DNA from 3 places in the Phyllobacterium sp. 1468 genome. Region 2 is predicted to be linked to each of the others. Evidence: predicted binding sites of a transcription regulator. Region 2 holds the regulator's gene; each other region holds the start of a gene.
What was found. The regulator PhoB, encoded in region 2, activates phosphate uptake and scavenging genes when phosphate is short. The targets are predictions, from matches to a motif close to TGTCATNNANCTGTCAT.
Positions count from the first base shown of each region.

Region 1 (10,214 bases), on a different contig from region 2:
GCAGAAGCATTTCTGTCACGAGCTTCTGGTTTGAACGGTCGCTGGTCGGCGGTACGAAGCGCTCGTCCACCAGCGTGATCGTGATCTTGTCCCAGGGCAAATCCTTGAGTGACAGCGCCTTGAAAAAGCGGGCAGGGGTTGTGCCGCCCGATACGGCCAGCACAGCCTTGCCGCGTGCCTTCACTGCGTCCGCCAGCCGTGCCGCGACGGTCGAAGCGAGGGCTTCGGCAAGCGCATTGCCATCGGCAAAACTGTTGAGTCGCGGAGTTGCTGTCATGGGATCATTTCACTCGGGTTCATGCCATGTGCGGTTGTCGCGTTCGATAAGCGCGATGGCCGCCGATGGGCCCCACGTGCCGGCAGTATAGCCCGCCGGCGGCTGTTCGGTTTCGGCCCATGCCTTCAGGATCGGGTCGACCCATTGCCAGGCAGCGACCACTTCGTCGCGCCGCATGAACAGCGTCTGGTTGCCGCGCACCACGTCCATGATCAGCCGTTCATAGGCATCGGGGCTACGCGTGGTGAAGGATTCGGCAAAGGTCATGTCCAGAGGAACGTGACGCAGGCGCATGCCGCCCGGACCCGGGTCCTTGATCATCATCCACTGCTTGACGCCCTCGTCCGGCTGCAGGCGGATGACGAGCTGGTTGGCAACAACCCGGCCGGCACTCTCACCGAAGATCGAATGCGGGATGGGCTTGAACGACACGACGATTTCGGAAGCACGTGATGCCAGGCGCTTGCCGGTACGCAGATAAAACGGTACCCCAGCCCAGCGCCAGTTGGCGATTTCGGCCTTGATGGCGACGAATGTTTCGGTGTTGCTGGGATGTTCCAGCTCTTGTATGTAGCCCTTCACTGCGCCGCCTGCAGAAGCGCCAGCGCGATATTGGCCGCGCACAGTAAGCTCGTCGGCGTTCTTCGACGTTATCGGGCTGAGCGAACGCAGCACTTTCAACTTTTCGTCGCGCACTGCATCCGCATCCATCGATGCCGGCGGCTCCATGGCCACGAGGCAGAGCAGCTGCATGATGTGATTTTGCACCATGTCGCGAAGTGCACCAGCCGTATCGTAATAGCCAGCACGATTTTCCAACCCGACAGATTCAGCAACAGTGATCTGCACATGGTCGATATGGGCCGAATTCCAAAGCGGCTCATACAGCGCATTGGCAAAGCGGAGCGCCATCAGATTCTGCACAGTCTCCTTGCCGAGATAATGATCGATGCGGAAAATCTGCTGTTCGTGAAAAACGTGGCCGATCGTATCATTGAGTGCGATGGCCGACTGAAGGTCGCGGCCAATCGGCTTCTCGACGATAATACGCGTATGGTCATGGACAAGCTTGTAACTTTTCAGGCGGCTTGAGATATCGGCGAAGAGAGATGGGCTGACAGCAAGATAAAAGGCGCGGACGCGTTTGGTATCATTACCGATTTCGGTCTTCAGCTCCTCCCAGCCATTGTCGGAAGTAGCATCGACCGCGACATAGGACACACGCGCCAGAAACTGATCGACCTGCTTCTGGTCGAATTCGCTTGGCTTCACGAATTCCTTGATCGCGCTTTCCGCGAACTTGCGGTAATCGTCGTTTGACATGGGCGAACGGGAGGCGCCGATGATGCGGGTCGGTTCTGAAAGCTGGCCATCGCGCTGGCGTTGATAAAGCGCCGGGATCAGCTTGCGCTCGGCAAGATCGCCGGTACCTCCGAACACGATACAATCAAAGGGATCAACCGGGATAATCTGACTTGTCATGAAAGAGTCTCGCTATGCCTGACTTTGCGGGTTGTATAATCTAATCGATTTAAAATGACCAGTCCTGAAGCACAAACTGCGTCAAAATGCATTTCCAATTCGTGCCCTTTCCAATAGGCTTGCAACGAATGGGATGTGATGATGGTACATAATCTATCCAGAGTTGTCGCACAGGATAAGCATTTCCTGAATATCATAAACGGCAGACCTGTTGCCGCATTAAGCCAGGAAACAATCACTGTTTTGTGTCCGTCCGATGGCTTGGCTTTTGCGACCATTCCGGCATGTGATGCGGATGATGTGGATCGTGCCGTACGCGCCGCGCGTGAGGCCTTCGATCATGGGCCCTGGTCAAGGATGCCAGCCTTCGAGCGCGGCAGGCTTTTGACGCGTCTCGGGCAATTGATCGAGCAGCACGGTGACGAACTTGCGGCACTCGAATCACGCGATACCGGCAAGCCAATTCGCCAAGGCAAAGCCGACGTTGCCGCCGCCATGCGTTATTATGAATTCTACGGCGGTGCCGCCGACAAGATCCATGGCGATACGATCCCGTTTCTCGACGGCTATACGGCGCTGACCCTGCGCGAACCGCACGGCGTCGTTGCAGGGATTATTCCGTGGAATTATCCGATGCAGATTATGGCGCGCGTGGTCGGCGCGGCGCTTGCCATGGGCAACACGCTGGTCATCAAGCCAGCCGAAGATGCATCGCTCTCGACGATCCGTATCGGCGAACTTGCCATCGAGGCGGGGTTCCCGGATGGCGTCCTCAATGTCATCACCGGCTATGGCCGCGCGGCGGGTGCAGCTCTTTCGGTGCATGCCGGCGTCGACTATGTGACATTCACCGGTTCTCCGGCAACTGGTACGGCCATCCAGCAGGCCGCTGCCGCGAACAATCGCGGCGTTACGATGGAGCTTGGCGGCAAGTCACCGCAGATTGTCTTTGCCGATGCGGATATTGAAAAGGCGGTCCCGGTTCTCGTCAATGCAATCATTCAGAACGGTGGGCAGACCTGCTCGGCCGGTAGCCGTATCCTCATCGAGCGTCCGATCTATGAACAGGTCGCCGCAGCGCTTGCTGAGCGTTTCGGCAGGCTCGTTGCCGGCCCCCACCATGCCGATCTTGACCTCGGGGCGATGATCAATCCGGCACAGAAACGCAGGGTTGAAAATTACGTCACGTCGGCCGCCGAGGCAGGCATTGCCGTCATTGCGCAGGGTTCCATCGAAGCCGACGCCCCGGCCACTGGCTACTATGTGGCACCAGTGCTGTTCGGCGCCGTCGATCCCACGGCCATTATCGCCCAGGAGGAGGTTTTCGGCCCGGTGCTCACCCTGTTTGCGTTTGACGATGAGCAGGAGGCCGTAAGGCTAGCCAACCACACCGACTATGGCCTCGTCGCGGGTATCTGGACCAAAGATGGCGCGCGCCAGCATCGCGTTGCCAAGCGCGTGCGTGCGGGGCAGGTCTTCGTCAATGCTTACGGGGCGGGCGGTGGCGTCGAACTGCCATTTGGCGGTTTCAAGAAATCCGGTCATGGTCGAGAAAAGGGTTTCGAGGCCCTCTACGACATGTCCGCGACCAAGACGATTATCTTTCGTCACGATTGATCGAATTTACCAATGATCACCAGCATGTATGAGGAGAAGACATGAAGCGTTTGGCCGGCAAGACAGCAATCATCACCGGAGGAGCATCCGGCTTTGGCGAGGCAATGGCCCAGCGTTTCGCCGGAGAAGGGGCCAATGTCGTGGTTGCTGACCTGAACCTTGTGGGCGCCGAAAAAGTCGCCGCGGATATTGGCAAATCGTCTATTGCAGTTCATGCCGACGTCACGCGCAAGGAGGAAGTGGACGTCATGGTACAGGCCGCGATGGACGCGTTTGGCCGGATCGACATCATGGTGAACAACGCCGGCTTCACCCATCGCAATGGCCCGATGCTCGGTGTTGACGAGGCAACGTTCGATCTCATCACCGGTGTCAACATGAAAGCGATTTACTATTCGGCGCTCGCCGTGGTGCCTATCATGGAAAGGCAGGGCGGTGGCTCTATCCTCACGACTGCCTCGACGGCGGGTCTCCGCCCGCGGCCTGGCCTCACCTGGTACAATGCGTCGAAGGGATGGGCGATCAGCGCCACCAAATCCATGGCGATCGAACTTGCACCGAAGAACATCCGGGTCAATTGCCTGTGCCCGGTCGCGGGCGAAACGCCAATGCTTGGCCTGTTCATGGGCGAGGACACGCCGGAAAAGCGGGCGCAGTTCAAGGCAACGGTGCCGCTTGGCCGCCTTTCCACACCGCTCGACGTCGCCAATGCAGCGTTATGGCTTGCCTCGAGCGAGGCCGACTTTATTACCGGCGTTGCACTGGAAGTTGATGGCGGCCGCTGCATCTGATCGAACGATAATCCTTGAAACATGGGCGGGGTGGGCTACATTACCCGTGTAGCCAATTTTTCCCCTGTGCTGCCCTGGCCCCCCCGGACCCCCGTGGCGCTCCCATTTTCAAGGACATCAACATGACATCGAAACCTGTCTGGTTCATCACTGGCTGTTCAACCGGCTTTGGGCGCGAACTTGCGCGCCATACGCTTGAGCTTGGTTATCCGACCGTTGTCACCGCCCGCAACGTGGCCCAGATCGAAGACCTTGCCAAAGGCCATGAGGAAAACGCGCTTTTGCTGAAGCTCGACGTGACCAAGCCTCAGGATATTGAAAACGCGGTCAAGGCGACATTGGAGCGTTTCGGGCGCATCGACGTGCTCGTCAACAATGCGGGCATCGGCTATTTCGCCTCCTTCGAGGAGAGCGAAATGGAAGAGGTGCGGCAGATGTTTGAAATCAACGTCTGGGGCCTTGCCAACATGACCCGTGCAGTCCTGCCGACCTTGCGCAAACAGCGCTCGGGCACCGTCGTGAATATCTCCTCGCAAGGCGGGTTGGTGGCCAACCCTGCTGTCAGCTTCTACACTGCGACCAAATTTGCCGTCGAAGCGCTGTCGGAAGCTCTTTCGAAGGAAATAGCGCCCCTCGGGCTCAAGGTGCTTATCGTCGAGCCAGGTCCATTCCGCACCGATTGGGCGGGCCGCTCGGCCAATGAGGCCAAACACACGATTGAGGACTATCGCGCCACGTCCGGTCAGCGCGCCGAAATGATCCGTAACATCAGCGGCAATCAGCCGGGTGATCCGGTCCGTGCTGCCAAGGCGATCGTCCAGGCGGTCGAAGCCAAGGATCCGCCGCTGCGCCTGCTGCTCGGCAAACAGGCTTTCCAGAACGCCCACGCCAAGATTGCCGACCTTCAAAAGGATTTCGGTGCTTGGGAAAAGGTGACGTTGGGCGCGGATTACCCGGACGCCTAAATTACGATCAGGTGGACAAAAAAATGGCCGGCGAAAGCCGGCCAGTTTGTTTTATTGCCTGCTTCTTGGGTGTATTGAAACGCCTGTCAGCGCGAGCCCAGAACTGCCTCCAGCTGCTAAGAAGCGCTCTAGATCAGTTGCCGCAAGATCAGGAACAGCGTGAATGACAGTGCGATCGAGACCGGCAAGGTCAAGATCCACGCCATGGCGAGGTTTCGCACTGTCGACATCTGCAACCCTGAACCATTGGCAACCATCGTACCGGCAACGCCCGACGACAGGATGTGTGTTGTGCTCACCGGCAAGCCCAGGCCATCCGCGGTAAAGATCGTCCCCATCGCCACCAGCTCTGCCGATGCACCCTGCCCATAGGTTAGATGCGTCTTGCCGATCTTCTCACCGACAGTGACGACGATGCGCTTCCAGCCGACCATGGTGCCAAGTCCGAGAGCCAGTGCCACGGCGACCTTCACCCATGTCGGGATGAACTTCGTCGCGTTGTCGATGGCCTTGTGGTAGGACTTCACGGCCGTCATTTCCGCATCCTGCAGCGGCAGTGGCTTCTGTTTCTCGACAAGTTTCAGCGCCTCGCCGATCAGGTACATGTCATTGCGCGTGTTGCTGACCATACCGTTTGGCACATTGGCGGCCGAACCGTAGGGCGAGATCGACGCACTCGTTTCATCGATGAAGCGCGGCAATGCGGCGGACATCTCGTCGCTCCATGTCTTGGTGCGAACTGCATTGTTCACCACCTCGCGGGCATCGGTAACCACAATTTCCGGCTTGGCGTATTTGTGCAACGCCGTGGTCGCCGCAGTGGAAGCGGCCTTATAGGCTTCAAGGTAATTGATGTCCGGCGTGCGGTTCAGGGCAAAAGCGGTCGGAACGACGCCGATCAGGATCAACATGATCAGGCCCATGCCCTTCTGGCCGTCGTTCGAGCCATGGGCAAAGGAAACGCCTGTGCAGGTGAAGATGAGCAGAGCCCGGATCCACAAGGGCGGCGGAGTATTGCCCTTTGGCGCCTCATAAAGCGCCTTGCTCTTGACGAGCACTTTCATCACCAGCAGAAGCAGCGCGGCGACGCCAAAGCCAACGAGCGGTGATACTAAAAGGGACATGCCGACTTCGGTCGCCTTGGACCAGTCGACGCCGCTCGTCACAGTGCCAGCCGGAGCCAGAAACTGGTTGGCAAGGCCCACGCCGACGATTGATCCGACCAGCGTGTGCGAGCTTGAAGAAGGAATGCCCAGATACCAGGTGCCGAGGTTCCACAGGATCGCAGCGATCAAAAGTGAGAACACCATCGCAAGACCGGCACTCGAGCCAACCTGCATGATCAGTTCCACCGGCAACAGCGAAATGATGCCGAAAGCAACAGCGCCACTCGCCGTCATCACGCCGAGAAAATTGAAGAAGCCAGACCAGATCACGGCAAGTTCGGCCGGCAGAGAATTGGTATAAATCACCGTCGCGACGGCGTTTGCCGTATCGTGGAAGCCGTTGACGAATTCGAAGCCGAGAGCGATGAGTAGCGCGAGGCCGAGAAGGATCCACGGCACCGCGACCGCGCTGGTCAACTCATTGGTGAGGGAATAACCGACATAAACAAGCCCGGCGAGGAGGATGGCAACTACAGCATAGTTCGGCCATTGGCCGAGACTGCTTGGTTTGTCGAGTGGATGCTCAGCGCGCAGAGCATCAGTGGCGTTACTTACCGTCATGACCAGATCCCCAAATGGTTAACACGGAAAGGCTATGACCCTCACGTGAACCCTTGATGACAAAACGAGGCTCAATTCGGACTACCTTCGTCGAGACCGTCTACTCCTCCGTCATAAGGGAGAAGGAAGTGCACACGTATGACAACTTGCGCGAAACGCCCGGAAACTCTATCGCTTTTCAAACACCAGATTTTGGAAGCGCCATGCATAAGGTCGTCATCAGCGGTACGGGCGTTTTCACGCCGGAACAGTCCATCAGCAACGCCGAGTTGGTGGAGGCGTTCAACACCTATGCCACTCGGCAGAATGAGCTCTATGCCGACGAGATCGCCGCAGGCACGCGGGCGCCGGTGACCATGTCAGCGGAGGATTTCATCGTCCGCGCGTCCGGCATTGAAAACCGCTACGTCCTCAACAAATCCGGTATCCTCGATCCGGAGATCATGCATCCTGTACTGCCCGAGCGCGCAGACGAGGATTTGTCCGTCATGGCGCAGATGGCCGTGCATGCCGCCAGTCTAGCCCTCGCCAAAGCCGGGCGGGATGTGTCGGACGTCGATGCCGTGATTTGCGCAGCTTCCAATCATGAGCGGCCCTATCCGGCCATTGCAATCGAGGTACAGCAAGCACTCGGGATCGAAGGCTTCGGCTTCGACATGAATGTCGCCTGCTCGTCGGCCACCTTTGGGATCCAGGCCGCTGCCGACATGATTCGCTCAGGCTCGGCGCGTGCGATCCTCATGGTCAATCCGGAGATTTGTTCGGCGCATCTCGAATGGCGCGACCGCGACTGTCATTTCATCTTTGGCGATGTGTGCACCGCCGTGCTGCTTGAGCGCGATGATCTGGCGACGGCAAAAGACCGCTTCGAGATCGTTTCGACCCGCTGCCTGACGCAGTTTTCCAACAATATCCGCAACAATAACGGTTTCCTGCGCCGCACGCGCGAGGGCCATATGGCCGACCGGCGCGACATGCTGTTCAAGCAGGAAGGCCGCAAAGTGTTCAAGCAGGTCGTGCCGATCGTCTCAGACCTGATCCTAACCCATCTTGCCGACGAGAACATCGCGCCCGCGCACCTGTCGCGCCTGTGGCTGCATCAGGCCAACAAGGGCATGAATGACCTGATCGGCGTCAAGGTGCTCGGCCGGGAACCGGAACCCGGCGAACAGCCCAACATCCTGCAGGATTATGCCAATACATCCTCTGCGGGGTCGATCATCGCCTTTTCGAAATATTCCGATGACCTCGCCCCCGGGAGCCTTGGCGTCATCTGCTCTTTCGGTGCGGGTTATTCGGTCGGCAGCGTGATCGTCAGGAAGGTCTAAAGCCATTCGATGCAAGCCGATTGTGCTTGAAAGTAAGACTTAAGTCGAATTGTACAGTGGATATAGATCATGGTACCGATTGAGGAATGGAGGAGTAGCTTTCGAGGAAGTTAATCTGCTATATCGCGCGAGATTATTTTGGCTTCTTCTTCGAAGCCCCTTCTTGGCTCGTCTAATTTTCCAGTGCCTAATACTCAACGCCCTTTCTTGCGAGTAAATTCACAAAGTCTCATGAAAAAGTATTGCTTTACCTTCGTCGTCTGCGCTTTTTTCAGCGTTTCTGCGGCTGCGGCCGATCCGATTGGGGGGAAGGGTCCGAACGCCATTGATTTTGCCTCGGTGCCGTCTCCGCCTGACCCGACGACACCCGAAGAAACCGAAGTCTATAAGCCGGTTCCAGACGTAGTGATACCAGGCGTTACCCCATCCGATCCGCCCTCCGATGCCATCGTGCTGTTCGATGGCAAGAATCTTGGTGAGTGGGTTTCTACTAACGACAGATCGCGCCCCGCGCGATGGAAGGTAGACGGGGGCATTCTGACGGTTGTCAAAAAAATCAACGGCCGGGACGTTGGTAACATTGAAACCAAGCGCTCGTTCAAGAGCTATCAATTGCACCTTGAGTGGAGAATCCCCTGCTATATTACTGGGACGGGCCAGCAGCGGGGCAATAGCGGGGTGTTCCTGGCCGCAACCGGACCTGGCGATACCGGCTATGAGCTGCAGATACTCGACTCATTCCAGAACCCGACATATGTAAATGGTCAGGCGGGAAGCATCTACAAGCAGTCCATCCCTCTGGTGAACGCCAGCAAAATTCCGGGGGAATGGCAGGTCTATGATGTGATCTGGAACGCGCCGAATTTTAACACGGACAGCTCGCTGAAAACACCCGCGCGCGTGACGGTCTTCTACAATGGCGTCCTGATACAGAACAACTTCGAATTGCAGGGCGAAACGACTTACATCGGTTATCCAAAATACAAACAATACGACACAGCACCGATCAAGCTACAAGCCCACGGTGACCCAAGCGAACCCGTCAGCTTCCGCAATATCTGGGTCCGTGAATTGAAGTAGCGTGTGCGTGGATCGAATGCGGTGTGTCAAGTGCACCGGATGGGCTCGGAGGGCTTTATTCCGGGAAGCCGCCAAGATCACGAAACTTATGGATCCGATGGTTTGCCAAAGGTTATTTCCACCAGATTCTAGTACTTGAGAAGCTAAATCCGGTCCATCAGCGCGTACCAGCTCAGTGCAAGGAACAGGAGCGGCGCCCGGAAGGTGCGCCCGCCCGGGAAGGCCGGGACCTTCAGTTCCTCCAGCAGCTTAAGCCGGTCGCGGTTGCCGGCGATGGTCTCGGCATAAAGCTTGCCGACGAAATTCGATAGCAGCACACCATGCCCTGAGTAACCGCCGGCCGAGATCACATTCGGCATGACCTCGCGCACAAAAGGCTGGCGCGGCAGGGTGATACCCACTGAGCCGCCCCAGGCCTGGGTGATTTCGACATCCGCCAGCGCCGGGTAGATTTCGGCGATCTGCCTGCGGATATGCGTGCTGATGTCGAGTGGATTATCTGCCGTATAGGCTTCGCGCCCGCCAAACAGCAACCGGCCATCCCTGGAGCGGCGGAAATAGCGCACGACGAAGCGGGAATCGTCAACGCTCTCGCCGCCAGGCAGCACCGGACTGTCAGGCCCGAGCGGCACCGTCGCACCGATAAACGAGCGGATGGGCATCACATGCGAGGCGCTGATCGGTTCGAGATTTCCGCCATAGGCATTGACCGCGATCAAGCACTTCGCCGCGATCACATTGCCGAAAGGCGTCGTGACAGTCACGCGTCCGTTTTCGGATTTGATCCCAGTGACCTTGCTGTTCTCGTAGAGATGCGCGCCGGCGCGCGCGGCCGCTCTGGCCGTGCCGACAAGCAGCTTCATCGGCTGGATATGCCCGGTGCCCTTGTCATATACGCCGCCGAGATAGCGGGTCGAACCGAGGCGTTCCGCGGTTTCCGCGGCGTC
Region 1 is NZ_JAVDSX010000003.1:320,833-331,046, forward strand. Features, by position in the region: gene pgl (6-phosphogluconolactonase) at 1-277, opposite strand, end outside; gene zwf (glucose-6-phosphate dehydrogenase) at 287-1,759, opposite strand; gene J2X72_RS10735 (aldehyde dehydrogenase family protein) at 1,901-3,376, shown strand; gene J2X72_RS10740 (SDR family oxidoreductase) at 3,418-4,167, shown strand; gene J2X72_RS10745 (oxidoreductase) at 4,290-5,132, shown strand; gene J2X72_RS10750 (inorganic phosphate transporter) at 5,261-6,859, opposite strand; gene J2X72_RS10755 (beta-ketoacyl-ACP synthase III) at 7,063-8,187, shown strand; gene J2X72_RS10760 (DUF1080 domain-containing protein) at 8,419-9,267, shown strand; gene J2X72_RS10765 (FAD-binding oxidoreductase) at 9,411-10,214, opposite strand, start outside.
Region 1: a site for PhoB is predicted at 6,905-6,921, ahead of J2X72_RS10750 (inorganic phosphate transporter). Genes of this name have one in related genera too.

Region 2 (10,214 bases):
ACAGGCTCATCGCTCCCGATCAGCTCTTCCGCATCGCGAATGGCAGGTATGCCGGATCGCGCCGCAGCCCAGTCCCGTATCTCCTGATGGTCCGTAAGCAATCTGGTCTCCGTCATGGGGTAATTCTCCTTTGCGTTTCTAACGCGTCAAAAGTGCCGGGGTTCCTGTGAAGAATAGAGTCGGCACGGTTTGTTCACTTTTTCATAGGCGCGGAACATTTTGCTTCCTTGTGGCTTAAAACTCAACGAAGCTCCGGTCAGTCAATTGCGAAAAAGGAATAGGCCATGGATAGCGGCATCACTATCACACCATATACTCGCCCCGTGACCGTACGATTTCATAGTGTCGTAGTCGCTTCGACGGAGCGGGCATTGGAATTATTGGAACCCGGACACGATCCAGTCCTCTATATTCCTTTCGACGATATTTATTTCGCCCATCTCGAAAAAACCGAAACCAGCACGACATGCCCTTGGAAGGGCGCCGCCTCCTACTGGCGGATCACGGGTCAGGGCGAGTCGGCCAACGATGCGATGTGGGCTTATGAAGACCCCATACCGGACGTCGCTGCGATCCGGGATCATGCTGCATTCGACCCAAAGAAGGTAACGTTCGAGTGAACGATCATTGGAGGTTTCAAGATGGCCGGCAAGCCAAAAGAGAAATGGTCACAGGATGTCACCGAGAATAGTGACGCACTCGACCTTGAAGCCCATATTTTCGAACAGGATGACCCGCACAAGATCGCTGTCTCGCTGAAGCGGTCTGCAGAGCAGTCCGAACGACGCAAATCAAGCCCTTACCGGTCTGCCATGTCGATGCTGACGTTCTATATCAACCGCGCGGGCCACAATTTGCCCGACAAACAAAAGAATGTATTGGAGCGGGCAAAGGACGAATTAAGGAAGGAGTTCGGCCGCACCTGAAGGCCGCCCGGAGACTTATTGCTTTATGTCTGCCGGCGGACATACAATTGCGCTTGCACGCAAACGGCGTACTGTTCTGTTTGACTATTGCAGAGGGTACTCGGATGGGCCAGAGACTGGACCACAAATTGGAATGCGCAAACTGTGGGACAATCTATCTCGACATACCGGCAGACGTAGATTCAAACTCGCCGATACACTGTAGTTCATGCGGCAATTTTCTTGGCTCATGGGGCGACCTGAAGACCGATTTTGCCCGTCAAGGCGGGCGACACGGGGTATTCCGTATGGAAAAAGGCATGATTACCCGGCTCGACGAACCTGCCCAGATTCTGCACGGTGTGGCCAACGAAAACGCTCCCAAGCCGCTGAAACCCGTCGGCTAGGTCGCAAACTCATATCGCCTCCTCAATACCCACCGACCACGGGCAGAATCTCGCCAGTGATGTAGCTTGAGCAATGGGACGACGCCAGGAAGACATAGGCTGGTGCCAGCTCCTCAGGCTGGGCGGGTCGTTTCATCGGTGTGTCTGAGCCGAACTTCGAGACGTCCCCTGCCTCCTTGTCGGCCGGATTGAGCGGCGTCCAGACGGGACCCGGCGCAACGGCGTTGACGCGGATACCGCGGGGGAGCAGGTTTCCGGACAAAGCCCGGGTGAACGCGTGAATGCCACCCTTGGTCATCGAATAGTCGATGAGGTTCTTGCTGCCCACCAGCCCCGTGACCGAGCCCGTATTGACGATCGCCGATCCGGGTTTCATCTTGCGCGCAGCTGCTTGGGCAAGAAAGAAATAGCCGTAGAGATTGGTCTTGATCGTTTCATCAAAGTGCTGTTCGTCCAAGTCCTCGAAATCGTCCGTGTGCAGCTGGAATGCTGCATTGTTGACCAGGATATCGATCTTACCGAAGGCTTTGATCGTCTGTTCGACCGCGTCGTGGCAAAAGTCTCGCTTGCGGACGTCCCCCGCGATGACGAGACAAGGTCTTCCTTCCTTCTCGACCAGTTTCTTTGTTTTGTCCGCATCACGCTCTTCGTCGAGATGCACGATAACCACGCTGGCCCCTTCACGCGCATAAAGAACCGCAACCGCCCGTCCTATGCCGGAATCGCCACCCGTGATCAATGCGACTTTTCCATCAAGTTTTTTCGAACCCTCGTAATAGGGGGCATCGTACATCGGTGCCGGCGTAAGCTCGGCCTCGAGACCGGGTTTCTTTAGATGCTGCTTGGGAAATGGCGGAACGGGATAGGCACGGGCACCGGTTTGTGGCGCATTCTTTTTCGCAGAACTGCCCTTGTGTTTATCGATCTTATCAATCTTTGCTTGAATTTCACGGTGCCGTTTCGCAGTCTTGTCCCCTGCCGCTTCATGCCGTGAAAGGTTTGCCTGTGTCATCTGAATCTCCTTCGCCGCATGTGATCTTAACCCCCAGGCATCCGAATTGTTCCTGTCGTAATGAGGAACTATCTGCTTTGATCTGACGTTTTCGACCAACGGCACAACCGAGGGACGACAGATGGCCAAACAACCGACGATTGCCCGCATTTGGCGTGGCCGAACCCGGCCGGAACACGCTGATGAATACGAGGTGTACAATTACGAAGCTGGCATCAAGCCGCTGATCGAAAAGGCGCTCGGGGTGCAGACCCTGCGGGAGGACCGGGAGGACGAGACGGAATTCATGACGATCTCTTATTGGGAGGACGTGGAGTCGATGGCGCACTTCACCGGAGGCGACCCCAACAGCATCCATCATCTTGCCCGGGATGGAGAGTTCCTGATCGAGCTGCCTACCCGCATACAGGTTCTCAAAATCCGTTCGGCTCACGGCCTGACTGGATTTGGCAAGTTCGTCGCAGACTTCCGATGAGAATATTCGCCTTCGGCACCTTGAAGAAAGGTTTCCCGCTGCACGCCCACGGCCTGAATGATGCCGTGTTTGTGGGAAACTGCCGCACAGTCGAGCGGTTTCCCATGCTCATTGCCGGATCCTGGTTCACGCCGATGATGCTGGATTTGCCTGGCACCGGTTTTCGCGTAAAAGGCGAACTCTACGACATTGCCGAGAGCCGATTGCCTCTGCTGGACGCACTCGAATCCGTTGGCTTGCCAGGTAATTTTCGCAAGTCGATCAAGATCTGCGATGAGGACGGCAACCTCGCAGGCTGGGCGTTTGCATTCCTCAAATCGCCGGATCTCGCCATCCCGGTTCATTCGGGCTACCTGGACGAATATCTGGATGGAAGGTTCATCCCTCCATGGGAACGGCAGAAATAGAGGAACGCCCGCCCCTGGAGCCTTTCCTGCCTGGATGACGGGCGTTCTGGATCATTTTCTTTTGGGACGGGGCGTTGGCAGACAGTCAGGCAGCTGCTGCCCGGTTGAGTGAGCCTTCCGCCAGTTTCGACAGCGCGGCGTCGGTGGCAATTTCCTCCTGCAGGGTTGCTCCCAGCAGTTTCTTCGCATCGGGCATATTCAAATCCCCGGCCCAGCGCGCCAAGGTTCCGTATCGCGCGATCTCATAATGTTCAACGGCTTGCGCTGCGGATGCCAGTCCGGCATCCAGAGCGGGCTCATCCTTGAATTCATCCAGAATTTCCTCGCCTTCGGCGATAATGCCTTCTATCGCATCGCAGGTCTTGCCCTGTGCGCGTTTGCCGAAAATTTCGAAAACCTGTTGCAGACGCTCGACATGAACCTCTGTCTCGGCCCGATGCTTCTCGAAAGCAGCCTTCAGTTGCGGGGACGCCGCGCCCTTGGCCATTTTCGGCAGCGCCTTTAAGATTTTGCGCTCGGCGTAGTAGATGTCCTTCAGGGTTTCATGAAAGAGTTTGTCCAGTGTCTTCTCGACCATTGTAAGACTCCCATTCGTTTGGCGGTTTCGTGGTTAAACGCAATCTGGCTGCGCAAGTCGACCGCGGGTGTAACGAGGGTGCTGGACAATGGTTCCTTGTTCGGGCCGGAAAGGTAATCCCGTCGCCTCCAATATTAACCGAATGAATATCCCGCGCCCCGCACCGTGCGGATGGGATCGATGGAGCGGCCAATGTTGATGGCCTTGCGGAGACGTCCGACATGAACGTCGACGGTGCGGTCGTCCACATAGATGTCGGCGCCCCAGACATTGTCGAGCAGCTGACCACGCGAGAACACACGGCCCGGAGATTGCATCAGGAATTCCAGGAGCCGGAATTCCGTCGGACCGAGTTTGAGTTCGCGTTCCTTGCGGTAGACGCGATGTTGCTCACGGTCGAGCTTGAGATCGCCGAAGCTCAGCACATGCGACAGAAGGCTCGGGTTGACCCGGCGCAGCATGGATTTGATGCGTGCAAGCAGCTCCGGCGTCGAGAACGGCTTGACCATGTAATCGTCCGCGCCGGTCGCAAGGCCGCGCACCCGCTCGCTTTCCTCGCCGCGCGCCGTCAGCATGATGATCGGCAGGATTTCCGTCTCGCGCCTGGCTCTCAACCGCCGGCAGAGTTCGATGCCGGAAAGGCCAGGCAGCATCCAGTCGAGGATCAGCAGATCCGGCACTTTCTCCCGCAGGGCTATCTCCGCTTCATCTCCGCGTGCGATCGTCTCGACTGCATAGCCTTCAGCTTCAAGATTGTACCTGAGGAGAACGCTCAAGGCTTCCTCGTCTTCCACAACGGTGATTTTGGGAGCTATAGCCATTTTCTACCTTCAATTAGGACGCGAGAGGTTCATCCACGACGATAGTGTGGGATTGGTCTTCCTTTGGGCGTTCCGCCGGAAGCTGCGTTCCCGTCACAATATAATAAACTGTCTCTGCTATGTTCGTCGCATGGTCGCCGATGCGTTCAATGTTCTTTGCACAGAAAAGCAGGTGCGTGCAGGCGGAGATATTGCGCGGATCCTCCATCATGTAGGTCAGAAGTTCGCGGAACAATGATGTGTAGAGCGCATCGATCTCATCGTCACGCTCGCGCACGATATTGACCTGCGCGACCGAACGTGTGGCGTAGGCGTCGAGAACGTCCTTGAGCTGCGTCAAGGCCAGTTCGGCAATGGTCTGTAACCCGCGATAGACGGAGAGCGTTTGCCTCGTATCGGTAACAGCAACCACGCGCTTGGCAATGTTCTTGCCAAGATCACCGATGCGTTCCAGATCCGATGAAATGCGGATCGTACCGATGACTTCACGCAGGTCGATCGCCATGGGCTGACGCTTGCCGATGATGGTAATCGCCTTTTCGTCGATTTCGCGCTGACCGGCATCGAGGATCAAATCGTCCGAGATCACGCGCTGTGCCAGCGCATTGTCCGACTTGACCATGGCAGCGACAGCCTGTTCGACCATGCGCTCCGCATGCCCGCCCATCTCGGCGATCTTGTGCGTCAGGAACTTCAGTTCTTCGTCGTAGGAACGGACGGTGTGCTGTGCTGTCTGTTCGGTCATGATATCAACCTCTTTCCCGTGATCAGCCGAAGCGTCCGGTGATGTAGTCTTGCGTGCGCTTTTCCGTTGGGCTGGTGAACATCATTTCGGTATCACCTACCTCGACGAGGTTGCCCAGATGGAACATTGCGGTGCGCTGCGATACGCGGGCCGCCTGCTGCATCGAGTGCGTCACGATGACGATCGTATAATTTTCGCGCAATTCGTCGATCAGTTCCTCAACCTTCGCGGTGGCGATCGGATCGAGCGCCGAGCACGGCTCATCCATCAGGATGACTTCCGGGCTGACGGCAATGGCGCGTGCAATGCACAGGCGCTGCTGCTGGCCGCCGGAAAGACCTGTTCCCGCTTCGTGCAGGCGATCCTTCACCTCCTCAAACAGGCTGGCGCGACGCAGGCTCTTTTCGACGATTTCATCGAGTTGCTGGCGGTTCTTGGCAAGACCATGAATACGCGGGCCATAAGCCACGTTCTCGAAAATCGACTTCGGGAAGGGATTGGGCTTCTGGAAAACCATGCCAACGCGGGCACGCAATTCCACAACGTCGATTTTTGGATTGTAGATGTCCTCATCGTCCAGTGTAAGAAGGCCGCCGACCTTACAGCCTTCGATCGTGTCGTTCATGCGGTTCAGGCTGCGCAGGAAAGTCGACTTGCCGCAGCCCGAGGGTCCGATCAGGGCCGTTACCATCTTCTCTGGCACATCGAGGCTGACACCGAACAGCGCTTGCTTGTCACCATAGTGGACGGTGACGTCCTTGCCCTGCATCTTGATAGCATTTCCCTGAGCGCTCATTTTGTCGTTTACCGCTTTTTCGAGATTTCGTTCCGTCATCAGGTTCATAATTAGAGCCTTTCCCGACCCGTTACCACCGCCGCTCGAAGCGGCGACGCAGAATGATGGCTGTGATGTTCATGACCGCGAGGAAAATCAACAACACGATGATAGCGCCCGATGTACGCTCGACAAAGGCGCGTTCCGCCTCGTTGGCCCACATATAGATCTGCACTGGCAGCGCCGTGGAAGGATCGAGCGGCGTTACAGGACTGTTGGCGACGAATGCGACCATACCGATCAGAAGCAGCGGCGCCGTCTCACCCAGCGCGTGCGCAAGACCGATGATCGTGCCGGTCAGGATGCCGGGGGCGGCCAGCGGCAGGACGTGGTGGAACACCATCTGGGTCTTCGACGCTCCGACGCCCAGCGCCGCAGCGCGGATCGATGGCGGAACGGCCCGCAGCGCTGCGCGGGTCGCGATGATGATGGTCGGCAATGTCATCAGTGTCAGCACCATGCCGCCGACCAGCGAGGCCGAGCGCGGCATGTGGAAGAAGTTGATGAAGACAGCCAATCCGAGAAGTCCGAACACGATCGAAGGAACAGCCGCGAGATTATTGATATTGACCTCGATGATGTCCGTCAGCCGGCTCTTCTTGGCGTATTCCTCAAGATAGATGGACGCGGCGACGCCAATCGGCAGGGAGAGACAAAGGACGATCAGCATCATGTAGAGCGAGCCGATCAGCGCCACGCCAAGACCGGATGTCTCGGGCCGGCTCGACGCGCCATAGGTGAAGAGGCCGGTATTGAAGCGCTGGGACATCGCGCCCTCACTCTTCAACCTGTTCATCCACTCGACCTGCTGGTCTGAAACCTTGCGGCGGGCTTGATCGACGGTGAGATCGATCTGACCCTTGAAGGCAGAATCGATGTCCGCACCAGTCAGCACCCAGACGTTCTGCGTCGTGCCGATAAGCGAAGGATTGGCTACGACGAGGTCGCGCAATTGTCCGCGCACGCCTTCCGAAAACAGCTTGCCGAGCTCACGCATCGCGGGCTTGTTCGTCGTCGCCACGCCCAGTTTTTCCGCCAGTGCATTGCGTGCCAGGATCGGATAATTGGCCGTTAACAGGACGTTCGGATCGGTCGCACGCTTGTTGTCCGGATCGATGATCTTCGGATCGAGATTGATCGCAAGATTGACCTCGGTCTGCCAGAAGGCCGTATAACCGTTCGAGAACACGGAATACATCAAGGCGACCAGGAAGAAGAGGCCGATGGCAATCGCGGTGATACCATACAGCTTGAAACGACGTTCGGCGGCATAACGGCGCTTGAGCCCGATGTCACGGCGCGCCGGACGTGCAGATGCTGGTGCAGCGGGATTGAGGGCTATGTCGGTCATTCGTACTGCTCCCGATACTTACGCACGATGTAGAGCGCAAAGATGTTCATCGCCAGAGTGATGAAAAAGAGGGTGAGGCCCAAGGCAAACGCCACCAGCGTTTGCGGTGAGTTGAATTCCAGATCGCCCGTGAGCTGATTGACGATCTTGACTGTGATCGTCGTCATCGCTTCGAACGGGTTGATGTTGAGATTGGCCGCAACACCGGCAGCGAGCACAACGATCATGGTTTCGCCGATGGCGCGCGACGCGGTCAAAAGCAGCGCGCCGACGATACCCGGCAAGGCAGCCGGAAGAACCACACGGCGGATTGTTTCGGACTTGGTGGAACCGAGCCCGAGTGATCCATCGCGCAGCGAGCGGGGAACCGCGGTGATGATGTCATCGGAAAGCGACGAGACGAAGGGGATCAGCATGACACCCATGACAATGCCTGCAGTCAAAACGCTTTGCGCCTGGATAAAGGCATAACCACCGGAAAGTGCCGCGCTGAGATCGCGCAGGAATGGACCGACTGTGACAAGCGCGAAGAAGCCATAGACGATCGTCGGGATACCGGCCAGCACCTCAAGCAGCGGCTTGACGACCGAACGTACGCTGCGGCTTGCATATTCCGCCATATAGATGGCGGCGAACAGGCCGACCGGGACCGCGAACAGCATGGCAACGAACGCGATGTAAAGCGTGCCGGCGAGCAGAGGGATCAGGCCGAACTGCCCTTGCGAACCACCGGAACCCGCCGCTGCAAAGCGCGGATCCCAGACCGTGCCGAAAAAGAAGGCCGAAGGCGATACCGATTGAAAGAAGGTTATGGTCTGGAACAGCATCGACAGGATGATGCCGATGGTGGTCAGAATGGCGATAGCCGACGCCGCGACGAGCGCGCCAAGGATGACACGTTCCACATTGTTGCGGGCCCTCGCCCGGACATGCACGCCCGAGAGGCCGAAGGCCGCGCCGGCAAGTGCCAGCACTATCGCGACAATTCCGCCTATACTGCTCGCCCAGGCGGTGTTCCTGTTCCACTCGGCGGCGATGGGAATCATATAGTCCTGACCCTCGGTGGCAAGCGCCACACCCTTGCTGGCGAGAAGCGGCTGCAGCTCTGCAAAGGTTTGCGGAAGATTGGCCCGTTCTGCATCGCTAAGCCTGTCCAGGCCGCGAGCAATGCCGCTGACCATCCCAAGCTCAAGGCTTTGGCTGGCAATGACGGTGTCGGCTGTGCGCGTTGGCAGCTCGGCAATGGCCGAACGCTCCAGGTAAACCCCGGTTCCAGCGGCCCAAACCGCGATAAAAAGGATAGCCGGCAGCGCGGAAGCCAGGAAAACCCACCATCCATGGTAATGCGGCAGGGAATGCGGCTTGACGTTTCCGCCCTCTTTGCTGACGGCACGCTGGCGGCCGATGAAGTATCCTGCCGCGGCAATCGCTATGACAATCACAAGCACCATTAAAGTGGACATCTAGGATCTTCCCCGTCCCGCAAATTCACGTCAATCAAAAAGATAAACGGGCAGCCGAAGCCGCCCGTTTAAGTAAGCCGAGGCTTACTTCATTGTTGTGCCGGCAGCAAATGCATCGCGCTGGGCTTTGCGTTCTGCATCCGGGGCAGCAACCAGGCCGTACTCGACGAGCGGGCTGTCCGGGCCGATCATCTGATCGTTGAGGAAGAAGTCGACATATTCCTTCAAGCCAGGGATGACACCAAGATGGGCCTTCTTGACATAGAAGAACAGCGGACGCGACACCGGATACTTGCCCGAGGAAATGGTTTCCGTGCTCGGAACGACACCCTCAACCGTAGCAACCTTCAGCTTGTCGGCATTGTTCTCGTAGAAAGCGAGGCCGAATACGCCAACGCCGGTCTTGTTGGCATCGATACGAGCCAGCGTTTCCGGATAATCGCCATCGATATCGATTGCCTTGCCATCCTTGCGGATCTTGACACAGGCAGCAGCAGCGGCCTTTTCGTCAAGGCCGAGCTTCTTGATCGCATCGGCAGCCCCAGTAGCTTTACAGCCACCGGTCATCAGCTTCTCTTCGAAAACTTCGCGTGTGCCGTGCTTTTCGCCAGGAATGTACGCGGCAATATCCCAGTCCGGGAGGGCCGGGTTCACCTGGTTCCACTTGGTGTTTGGATTATCGACGAGCTTGCCGTCAACAACGACCTGGGCGGCAAGCGCCGTGTAGATGTCCTTCGGTGCCAAAGCCCAATCTGGACCCTTGATATCGGTGGCGAAAACGATGCCATCGTAGCCGATACGGATTTCCTCGACGTCCTTGACGCCTGCATCGGCGCAAGACTTCAATTCACTTTCCTTGATTGGGCGGGATGAATTGGCAATGTCGACCGTGTCTTCGCCAACGCCTTTGCAGAATTCCTTGATGCCTGCACCGGAACCACCGGATTCGACGACTGGCGTCTTGAAGTTAGGATATGTTTCACCGAAAGTCTCGGCAACGATCTTGGCGTATGGCAGAACCGTCGAAGAGCCCGATACCTGGACCTGATCGCGTGCAGACGCTGCAACCGTGGACGCGCCGACGGCGATCGCAAGCACTGCGGCTGTAGTTAGAAGCTTGTTCATCGTTTTACTCCCGTTGGAAAACTGTTGAAGTAAGCGCTGTCTACAGAAGGTTTATAACAGTCATGTGACAGATATATTACAGTTTGGTCAC
Region 2 is NZ_JAVDSX010000001.1:204,105-214,318, forward strand. Features, by position in the region: gene J2X72_RS01035 (hypothetical protein) at 1-116, opposite strand, end outside; gene J2X72_RS01040 (DUF427 domain-containing protein) at 285-620, shown strand; gene J2X72_RS01045 (DUF3175 domain-containing protein) at 642-926, shown strand; gene J2X72_RS01050 (SDR family oxidoreductase) at 1,335-2,324, opposite strand; gene J2X72_RS01055 (hypothetical protein) at 2,446-2,799, shown strand; gene J2X72_RS01060 (gamma-glutamylcyclotransferase family protein) at 2,796-3,206, shown strand; gene J2X72_RS01065 (ferritin-like domain-containing protein) at 3,292-3,783, opposite strand; gene phoB (phosphate regulon transcriptional regulator PhoB) at 3,918-4,604, opposite strand; gene phoU (phosphate signaling complex protein PhoU) at 4,618-5,349, opposite strand; gene pstB (phosphate ABC transporter ATP-binding protein PstB) at 5,372-6,145, opposite strand; gene pstA (phosphate ABC transporter permease PstA) at 6,216-7,535, opposite strand; gene pstC (phosphate ABC transporter permease subunit PstC) at 7,532-8,998, opposite strand; gene J2X72_RS01095 (substrate-binding domain-containing protein) at 9,083-10,123, opposite strand.

Region 3 (10,214 bases), on a different contig from region 2:
CGACGCCCAGCTTCTCCTGTTCCGAGGCACGATCTATATCGTGACCGAAGATCTTGATCTGACCGCTCTGTTTCTGGTTGAGACCGAGGATCGCCCGCATCAGCACCGATTTGCCTGTGCCTGACGCCCCGACGAAACCAAGGATCTCGCCGCGATAGACGTCGAGCGATAGATTATCCAGAATCTTCGCCTTGCCGAATGACACGCTGACATCCTTCACTGAAAGGATCACTTCTCGCGCATCAGTGTCGGGTTGCTTGCTTGTTGCCGGCGTCATTTCTGGCTCAAAAATTGATCGATGCGTAGAAGACTGCAAAAATGCCATCGACCACGATAACGACGAAAATGGACTTCACCACGGACGCCGTCACCCGCTGACCGAGAGACTCGGCGCTGCCGCCAACCTTCATACCTTCTACCGATGCCATGATGCCGATAATCATCGCCATGAACGGCGCTTTGATCAGACCTGCCAGATAGCTCGACGTATCGATCGCGTCGCGCAATCGCTGAATAAACGCATCGGGCGTGATACCGGAATAGGCCCAGGTGATTCCGATCGCACCCCCCAACGCTGCGAAATCCGCGACGATCGTCAACAAGGGCAGGGCAATCACCAACGCAACCAGGCGCGGAAAAACCAGAACGCCAACCGGATTGAGGCCGATGACAGTGAGCGCATCGGTCTCTTCACGCATTTTCATCGAGCCGATCTCAGCCGTGATGGCACTTCCCGAACGGCCAGCAATCATGATGGCCGTAAGAAGCACACCGATCTCGCGCAACACCAGAATGCCGACTAGATCGACCACAAATATCTCTGCTCCGAAATAACGAAGCTGGAACGCGCCCTGCTGGGCGATGATCGCACCGATGATCGTCGACATGAGCACCACCACCGGCACGGCGCCGATACCCATGCTGTCGAGCTGATGCACAATCGCAGCTGGCCTGATGCCGCTGCGCCCGCTGCCCTTCATCTGGGCACCGCGTACGGTTGCGCCGAGGATATGCATGGCTTTGGTGAAATCGTCGCCAAAAGCGTACACGGTTCTGCCGATAGTTTCTAAAAAACGAATCAGGAGGGATGGCCGTTCGATATGAACCGGCTCCTCAGGTGCTGACGCAGCATCGCCTACGGCTTCAAACAAGGCGCCCCAGCTTTCCGATTGTCCTTCGACGGTGACCTGCTTGCCAGCTTTCTGCAATGTGGTTCGCAGGCGTTCTATCAGCCAGGTTCCGGCGGTATCCAGCAATTCAATGCCGGAAACCTCGATTACTGCACTTGAAAAACTGTTGTCGTGGGCAATTTCGCGCATGCGGTCATCGACTCGGCGAACATTGCGTGTTGTCCATGCGCCCGATAGCGTGATCGTCGCGCGGTCGCCGTCCTTGCTGAATTCAACGTGAGGCGGCGCTGCGGTAGAAGCACTTGAATTGTTTGCTCTATCGGTCAACATCACACACACATATCGAGTCTCGTGCTTCCTGTCACTTGAACAATTAAGGCGTGAAATATGGTTGTGAGCGTAGAAATATCGGTGGAGCGCTGGCCTATCGCCGGAACATTTACGATCTCGCGCGGCTCGAAAACCGAGGCGGCGATCGTAATGTGCACGTTGTCCGACGGAATGTTCACCGGACGTGGCGAGTGCGTGCCCTATGCCCGCTATGGCGAAAGCCTGGACTCCGTTTGCGCGGAGATCGAAGGACTGCGCGTCGCATTGGCTAACGGCGCCGGACGAGATGCTCTGCCGGCATTGATCGGTGCGGGCGCGGCCCGCAATGCAGTCGATTGCGCATTGTGGGATCTGGAGGCAAAACGCATTGGCAAAACTGTTGCTGATCTTCTTGGCTTGTCACATTTGCACCATTTGACGACAGCGGTGACCGTTTCCTTCGGCGACGTCCAGACCATGGCTGCCGCGGCCCGGGATTTCGCCGACCGCCCGTTGATCAAGGTCAAGGTTGGCGGGGAGAACGATGCCGAGCGGATTCGGGCTGTGGCCAACGCCGCGCCCTCAAGCCGGATCATACTTGATGCCAATGAAGGCTGGAGCAATAACAACATTGTTGAAAACATGTTGGCTGCAGCCAAGGCCGGCGTCGTGCTGATCGAACAACCTTTGCCAGCCGGCAACGATGCCATTCTCGGCACCATACCGCATCCGGTGCCCATCTGTGCTGACGAGAGCGCCCATGGCACAGACGATCTGCACACACTCCTTGACCGTTATGACAGCATCAATATCAAGCTCGACAAAACGGGAGGCCTCACAGAAGCATTGCGCATGCAAAAGCGCGCCCGCGAGCTTGGGTTTGGCATCATGGTCGGGTGCATGGTCGGGACGTCCTTGGCTATGGCACCCGCAGTACTGCTGGCGCAGGATGCGGATTTCATCGATCTCGACGGACCGCTGATCCTGCGCGAAGACCGTAAACCTGGCCTCTTGTTCGAAGGAAGCCGCATCTCCCCGCCCCTCCCGGAACTGTGGGGTTAACCCTCTCGTTGTTCCAGCCTTAGTGCAACGATCGCAAGGGCGAGACCGCACGCAGCCAAGACCACCATCACGTAAAAACCATAAATCCCGCTGGCACTGTAAAGCGGTCCCGACGCCATTGTGGCGATGGCGAGCGATGTACCGATGAAAAATGTCGAAAGTCCCTGTGCGGTGCCGCCGCGTTCCTCGGGGATGGTCAGTGCTATCATTTTCTGCATGCCGAGAAACGACAGCGCGAAGGAAAACGCGTGCAAGCTCTGCACGGCTAGAAATCCTGCAACACCGAGGCCGGCGGGTGCAATAAGCGGAAAAACCGCCCAACGAAACATCGCAGCGGCCGAGCCGATGATCAGGACTTTAGCCGGATGCAGGCGGCCGAACAATCGACGGAAAAACGTAAACATGATGACTTCGGCAACGACTGAAATCGACCACAGCGCGCCGATCATGGTCTCCTCGATGCCGATCGATTTCCAGTAGATCGCAGAAAAGCTGTAGCCATAAGCGTGGCTGGCCTGGGTGATGCCAGTGGCAATGAGAAAGGTAACAAAGGCCGGCCTGCGCAGCGCCCTTCCCGCATCTGCGATATCGACATCCGAAAGCGGTGAAAGACGCCGTGGCTTGCCGATGCGCGGCACGATGAAGCTCATGCCACAGGCTGCTACGAGCGTGGCTAAAAGTGCCCACGGAATGATGTGCTCGCCCACTTGCTGGATGAACACACCGCCAACGAAAGACGTGAGCAGAAACGATATTGAGCCCCAGACGCGCATCTTCGCGAAATCGGCGCCGAACCGGCGGACCCCGGACAGCGCGATCGTGTCGGCAAGCGGCACTTGCGACGTCCATGGCGGGGCAAGCATTAGGGATACGATCAAAATCCCGATGAAGCCGAACGGGACGAAATAGAAGGCCGCGACGATGACGGCCAAAATCGTCGCCATGGTCAGTATGTGCGCGCGATCATTCGAACGGTCGGCGAGCATTGATACCAGCGGCGCGGCGATGACACGCACGAACAACGGCATGGACAATACGATGGAGATTTGCGTCGGTGTCAGCGCACGATATTCGAGCCACAACGGAAAGTACGGCAGATGCATGCCGCTCGATGTGAAAATCGCGAAATAAGCCAACGCAACCCGCAGCTCGAAACGAAACGGCATATCCTGGATAGGGTCCGCTGCAGCGGCTGTCATGGAAAAACTTTCGGAAGATCGAGGGGTTCAGGCGGAATCGCAATCGTGCATTTGCCTGAGATTCGCAACTATCACGAAATTCGCCAAGCGCCTACAAACACCGGAGTTCATCCGCAACTAACATGGTCTTATCGCGCTGATACGATCTTGCCGGATTTTACTTTGCGTGGTGCAGGCGCCGTCGCACCTCCAATCGTCGTCAATGCGCTTTCGAATATGTCAGCGCAGGCTTCCCAGCTGAAGCCCTTGAGTCTGACGTCCGGATCGACCCGGCCCATTTCCAGCGCGCCCAGCGCCGCCTTCTGCAGATTGTCGGAAAGAACACCCGCGCCTGACGCGCCGATAACATCCTTTGGACCCGGAACGGGATACCCCGCGACAGGCAGCCCGCAGGCTATGGCCTCAAGCAGAACAAGACCGAACGTGTCCGTGCGGCTCGGAAAGACGAATACGTCCGACCCCGCATAATAACGAGCAAGGTCTTCGCCTTCTTTCTTCCCGGCGAAAACAGCATCCGGATATTTCCGCTTCAATTCGTCCAGATCCGGACCGTCGCCCACGATAAGTTTGGTGCCCGGCAGATCAAGAGACAGGAAGGATTCAAGATTCTTTTCAGGCGCGACACGCCCGACGCAAAGAAAGACAGGTCGGGGCAGCTTTAGATCGACATCGGGTTGCGGCCGGAAAAGCGCACGGTCGACGCCGCGCGTCCACACTTTCAGCGTCGCAAAGCCGCGTTCGGCAAGTTCGTCATGGATGGACTGTGTCGGGACCAGGCAATGTTCGGCTGCATTGTGAAAGCGCCGCAGGAAACTATAGGACCATGACAGAGGCACAGGCAGCCGCTCGCGCAGGTATTCAGGAAAACGGGTATGGAAGCTGGTGGTAAATCGCCAACTATTCTTCAGGCAAGCACGGCGTGCCATGATGCCGAGTGGACCCTCGGTCGCGATATGCACATAAGCCGGCTGCAGCGCTTCGATGCGCGCCCTGATGGCAAGGGGATGGGTCAACGCCAGACGAATTTCCGGATAGGTCGGGCAAGGCGCAGAACGATAATCTGCAGGCGAGATGATTGTTACTTCAAAGCCGCGGGCTTCCATTTGTTCACGCAGCTTGGTTAGCGTACGAACCACGCCATTGACTTGCGGGTGCCACGCATCCGAGACGATGACCAGGCGCTTCGCTTGACCGTCAGGCTGCATTCGCCGCCTTTGGACGCTTGTCATCCAGCCGGACGACGGGCGCAAAGCCGGCCTGTTCGCCGATCAGATGCGTCCAGGAAAGGAGTTCCATGCGGCCATCAAAGTGCTCGACGATAGCCGTGCAGCTTTCAACCCAATCACCGGTATTGATGTACTCGACGCCGTCGATCTGCTCGATCGTTGCGTGGTGAATATGGCCGCAAATCACGCCATCCGCACCAATGCGCCGGGCCTCGTCCGAAACCACCGTCTGGAACGACCCGATGAAGTTCACGGCCTTCTTGACGCGGAACTTTGCCCAAGCCGAAAACGACCAGTAGCGCAGGCCAAGCATGCGCCTTATCCTGTTCATGAGTGTGTTGATTGCGAGCGCGGCGTCATAGGCCCAATCGCCGAGATAAGCGATGTGGCGGGCATTGCGCACGACAACATCGAACTGGTCTCCGTGGATGACGAGAAATTTCCGGCCGTCCGCGGTCTCGTGAATGATCCGGTCCATGACCTCAATGCCGCCGAAATGCGTCCCCTGGAAATCACGCAAGAACTCGTCATGATTGCCAGCAATGTAGAAGATACGCGCACCCTTGCGGCTTTTGCGCAGGAGCTTCTGCACGATGTCATTGTGCTCTTGCGGCCAATGCCAGTTGCGACGCAGGCGCCAGCCATCGACGATATCCCCGACCAGAAAGATCGTATCGGCGTCGTGGTATTTCAGAAAATCCAGCAGAAAACCGGCCTTCGCACCTTTCGAGCCGAGGTGCACATCGGACAGGAAAAGCGTGCGGAATTTGCGGGCCTCGATCTCGACCATGACGCTGATCTCCGTTCAGCTGACGCAAAGGCGCGTCCATTAGCGCTGACACAAACCTGATTCATGCAACAGTCTTATGACGGCACCGAAAAGTGCGTGTTTCGGCGAGATAGGCCCTTGTAACAAAATCGCGTTCCGCTATGCCTCTGGATGAGATTTTAGCGTGCTGGAAAATTTGAATCGCCAGTGTATAAACGCGCGAGCCAAATCCCGGAGGACATCGTCAATGGCCAACGACCAAACGCCCAGCAACTCTGATCTTGAAGAAAGCGCATTGTTCTATCATCGCTTTCCTCAGCCGGGTAAGCTGGAAATCCAGGCGACGAAGCCGCTTGGAAATCAGCGGGATCTTGCACTTGCCTATTCTCCCGGTGTCGCTGCGCCGTGTCTCGCGATTCACCAGAATCCCGCAACGGCAGCCGACTATACCAGCCGCTCCAATCTCGTCGCAGTCATCTCCAACGGCACCGCTGTCCTCGGCCTCGGCAATATCGGCCCGCTCGCGTCCAAGCCCGTCATGGAAGGCAAGGCCGTCCTTTTCAAGAAATTCGCCAATATCGATGTGTTCGATATCGAAATCGACGCTCAGGAAATCGGCAAGATCGTCGATGTGGTAGCGGCTCTGGAGCCGACTTTCGGCGGCATCAATCTCGAAGACATCAAGTCGCCGGAATGTTTTGAAGTAGAAGAACAACTTCGCGCCAAAATGAACATCCCGGTGTTCCATGACGACCAGCACGGAACCGCGATCATCGTGGCGGCGGCTATTCTCAACGGCATGGAACTTGCCGGAAAAGAGCTCTCCAAGATCAAGATCGTCGCTTCCGGCGCCGGCGCAGCGGCAATCGCTTGCCTCAACCTCCTGGTGAAGCTCGGCGTTGACCGCAAGAACATCTGGGTCTGTGATATCGATGGCGTCGTCTATGAGGGCCGCAATACGCTGATGGACCGCTGGAAATCGGTCTATGTTCAGAAAACCGATGCGCGGGTTCTCGCAGATGTCATTGGCGGCGCTGACGTTTTTCTCGGCCTTTCGGCCGCCGGTGTGCTTAAGCCCGAGCTATTGAAGCAGATGGCACCTAACCCGCTGATCATGGCCTTGGCCAACCCAAACCCGGAGATCATGCCGGATGAGGCACGCGCGGCGCGTGCCGACGCGATGATTTGTACCGGCCGTTCGGACTTTCCCAACCAGGTCAACAACGTCCTTTGCTTCCCCTTCATCTTCCGCGGCGCCCTCGATTGCGGTGCGCGGGCGATTAACGAGGAAATGAAGATGGCGGCAGTACAGGCTATTGCCGCGCTTGCTCGCGAGGAACCATCGGACGTTGCCGCCCGCGCCTATTCCGGCGAGACGCCGACCTTCGGGCCGAAATATCTCATTCCCTCGCCGTTCGATCAGCGTCTCATTCTGCGGATCGCACCGGCGGTCGCAAAAGCCGCGATGGACACCGGCGTTGCCGAACGTCCGATCGAGGATTTCGATGCCTATCTCGACCGGTTGAATCGCTTCGTCTTCCGCTCCGGCCTGATCATGAAGCCAATCTTCACCGCGGCAAAAACGGCGGAGAAGAAGCGCGTGATCTATGCGGACGGCGAGGATGAGCGAGTCTTGCGCGCAGCTCAGGTTGTGCTGGAAGAAGGCGTCGCCATCCCGACCCTGATTGGACGCCCGCAGGTCATAGAGACGCGGCTGCAGCGCTATGGGCTGAAAATCAAGATCGGCACCGATTTCGATGTCATCAATCCTGAGGATGACCCGCGTTATCGCGATTACGTCGATCTGCTGCTCAATCTCACAGGGCGGCGGGGCACAACACCGGAAGTTGCTCGCACCATGGTCCGTGCCAGTGGCACCGTGATCGCAGCGCTTGCCATCGTTCGCGGGGAAGCCGATGCAATGATCTGCGGTCTTGAAGGCCGTTTCGAGCGGCACTTGCGTAATGTCGACCAGATTATCGGAAAACTGGAGGGCATACGCAATTTCTCGGCGCTGAGCCTGCTTATATCGCAACGCGGTGTGCTGTTCCTGACCGATACCTATGTCAGCATCGATCCGACAGCCGAAGAGATCGCCGAAAAAACAGTTCTCGCCGCCAACGAAATCCGCCGCTTCGGCATTGAGCCCAAGGCAGCCTTGCTCTCGCATTCCAATTTCGGCTCACGCGATTCCGAAAGTGCAGCAAAGATGCGGAGCGCGTCAGAAATTCTCCGCGTCAAGGCGCCTGATCTGGAGCAGGATGGCGAAATGCATGGCGATTCCGCACTGTCGGCGATCCTGCGGGAGCGCGTACTCCCGCATTCGCGGCTTAGCGACGAAGCCAACCTGCTGGTCTTCCCCAATCTCGACGCGGCGAATATCACCCTCAATGTCGTCAAATCCGTTACCGATGCCTTGCATGTCGGCCCGATCCTGCTCGGTGCCGCCAAGCCCGCACATATCCTGACGCCATCCGTGACATCGCGCGGTATCGTCAACATGACGGCACTCGCGGTGGTGGAAGCATCACAACGCGTTGATTAACCGGCGGGTGTCTTATTGCTGCCGCATGGCCGTGGCTGGTTCCAGCGCATTCACTCGCCTCGAATGCGCATGACAATCTTGGGCCGCCGCATGTACCGAACATTCCAGATCGCCTTCATAGCAGTGACCGCCATTCTGGCGGCGGGGCAACTTTCGTCTGCAAATTCAGATATTTGCGCGCGGATGCTGGACCGACTCGACGAGCTCAACCGCAACGCCGATGTCGATGACTTCGAACTCAACTTGCGGCGCGACCGCGTCGAAGCTGCGCTCGATGCCAATAATTGTTCTGCCGTGGACGACCGTGTCTATGATGACCCGCAGCCGGACACTGCGGGTTCGCAGCCTTACGAGGTTATGGGAAAAGAGCCGGAACCTATCGAGCCAGAAATGAGTACAGCGCCGGTCTATGGCGGCCGGTATCAGACGCTTTGCGTGCGTTCATGTGACGGCTACTACTTCCCGCTCTCCTATGAAACCGGCGCGGAGAATTTCTCACGCGATCAGGCACAGTGCCAATCCCAGTGTCCCGGCGCAAAGCTGTACTATCAGCCTACCGACAATCCAAATCCCGAAAGGATGACGTCGTTAAGCGGCGAGGATTACAAGGATATGCCGAATGCCTTCAAGTTCAGGAAGGTTGGAGCCAATGGAACGCCGCAATGCGGGTGCCAGAAATCGGCGGCAAATTTCTCCACATTGGGCAATCCAGCGGCGGCGACATTCGCCACCGGAAAGCCCGGCGAACCAGCAAAAGTTGTCGAACCTGCGAAGCCCGTCGAAACCAAAGTCGAGCCGACCGTGTCGGCAGCTCAACCGACCGAAAATCCGTCATCCATTATTCAGTTGGGTGAACCCGCGACGACCAAGACGGAGGCCCCGCTGCCGCAGCCGCTTAGCGGCGACAAGCCGATCGATCCGAACCGCAAGGTCAGGGTCGTCGGGCCAACGTTCCTTCCCGACCAAGAAGGGGCAATAAATCTGCGAGCTCCGGACCAGAAGACAGCCCAGTAAGCGCGATGCGTAGGGGCATGAATAGTGGCTTGCCCTTGCGGCCGCTCTGGACTTTCACCGCATCGGTCCATAGCTTCCAGGTCTCGCGGTTCCAGGGCTCAGGCGGTAAAAGATCGAAAGCAGCGCGCACGAATTCACGATCCTCTTCGGCAAGCTGTTCGTCCGTCGCAGGACCTTCTTTAATGATCTTCCACCAATTTGCAGCATCGGCCACACGCGAAAGATTGCCCCGAACTGCGAGCCAGAACGCCTCTGACCGATCGCCCTCGATACCAAGCGCTGCAAGGCGATCCTTTGCTTGCGCATAGGGCATGGCGTGAATCAGCGCGCGGTTGAGCGCATCGAGTTCAGCCGGGTCGAACTTCGAAGCCGATTTTGAGGTTGCCGCCGGGTCGAAAATGTCTGCTAGCGTCGCCATGTCGGGTACGGCCGTCACATTTTCCGACGTTCCAATCAACACGGCAAGACTGGCCACAGCCATTGGTTCATAACCGTCACGCCGCAAACTGCCGATCGACAGCGCGCCTGTTCGCTTGGAGATCCCCTCTCCCGCCGCAGTCGTCAGGAGGTTGATGTGACCAAGTTCGGGGACCTTCGCACCAAGCGCCTCGATGATAGCGATCTGTACGCCACTGTTGGTAATGTGGTCGTTGCCACGGATGATATGCGAGATGTCCATGTCGACGTCGTCAACGACCGAGGTGAACGTGTAGAGGTAGGTGCCATCTTCCCGTATCAGAACCGGATCGGAAAGCGAGGCTAGATCAACCGTTTCCCTGTCGCGCACGATGTCGTTCCAGTGAACTTCGGTCCTCGTTACCGAAAACGGATCGTCTTTGAAGTTTGGCAGCAGGAATCGCCAATGCGGCCGGCGGCCTTCGGCTTCAAGTTTTTCCTTGTCGGCTGGCGTCAGCTTCAAGGCATCGCGCCCATAGATAGGCGGAAGGCGCCGCGCCAGGC
Region 3 is NZ_JAVDSX010000002.1:427,383-437,596, forward strand. Features, by position in the region: gene J2X72_RS07520 (ABC transporter ATP-binding protein) at 1-277, opposite strand, end outside; gene J2X72_RS07525 (ABC transporter permease) at 285-1,460, opposite strand; gene dgcA (N-acetyl-D-Glu racemase DgcA) at 1,518-2,501, shown strand; gene J2X72_RS07535 (MFS transporter) at 2,498-3,700, opposite strand; gene J2X72_RS07540 (glycosyltransferase family 1 protein) at 3,829-4,905, opposite strand; gene J2X72_RS07545 (UDP-2,3-diacylglucosamine diphosphatase) at 4,895-5,716, opposite strand; gene J2X72_RS07550 (NADP-dependent malic enzyme) at 5,943-8,240, shown strand; gene J2X72_RS07555 (DUF2865 domain-containing protein) at 8,310-9,254, shown strand; gene gltX (glutamate--tRNA ligase) at 9,172-10,214, opposite strand, start outside.
Region 3: a site for PhoB is predicted at 5,782-5,798, ahead of J2X72_RS07545 (UDP-2,3-diacylglucosamine diphosphatase). Genes of this name have one in related genera too.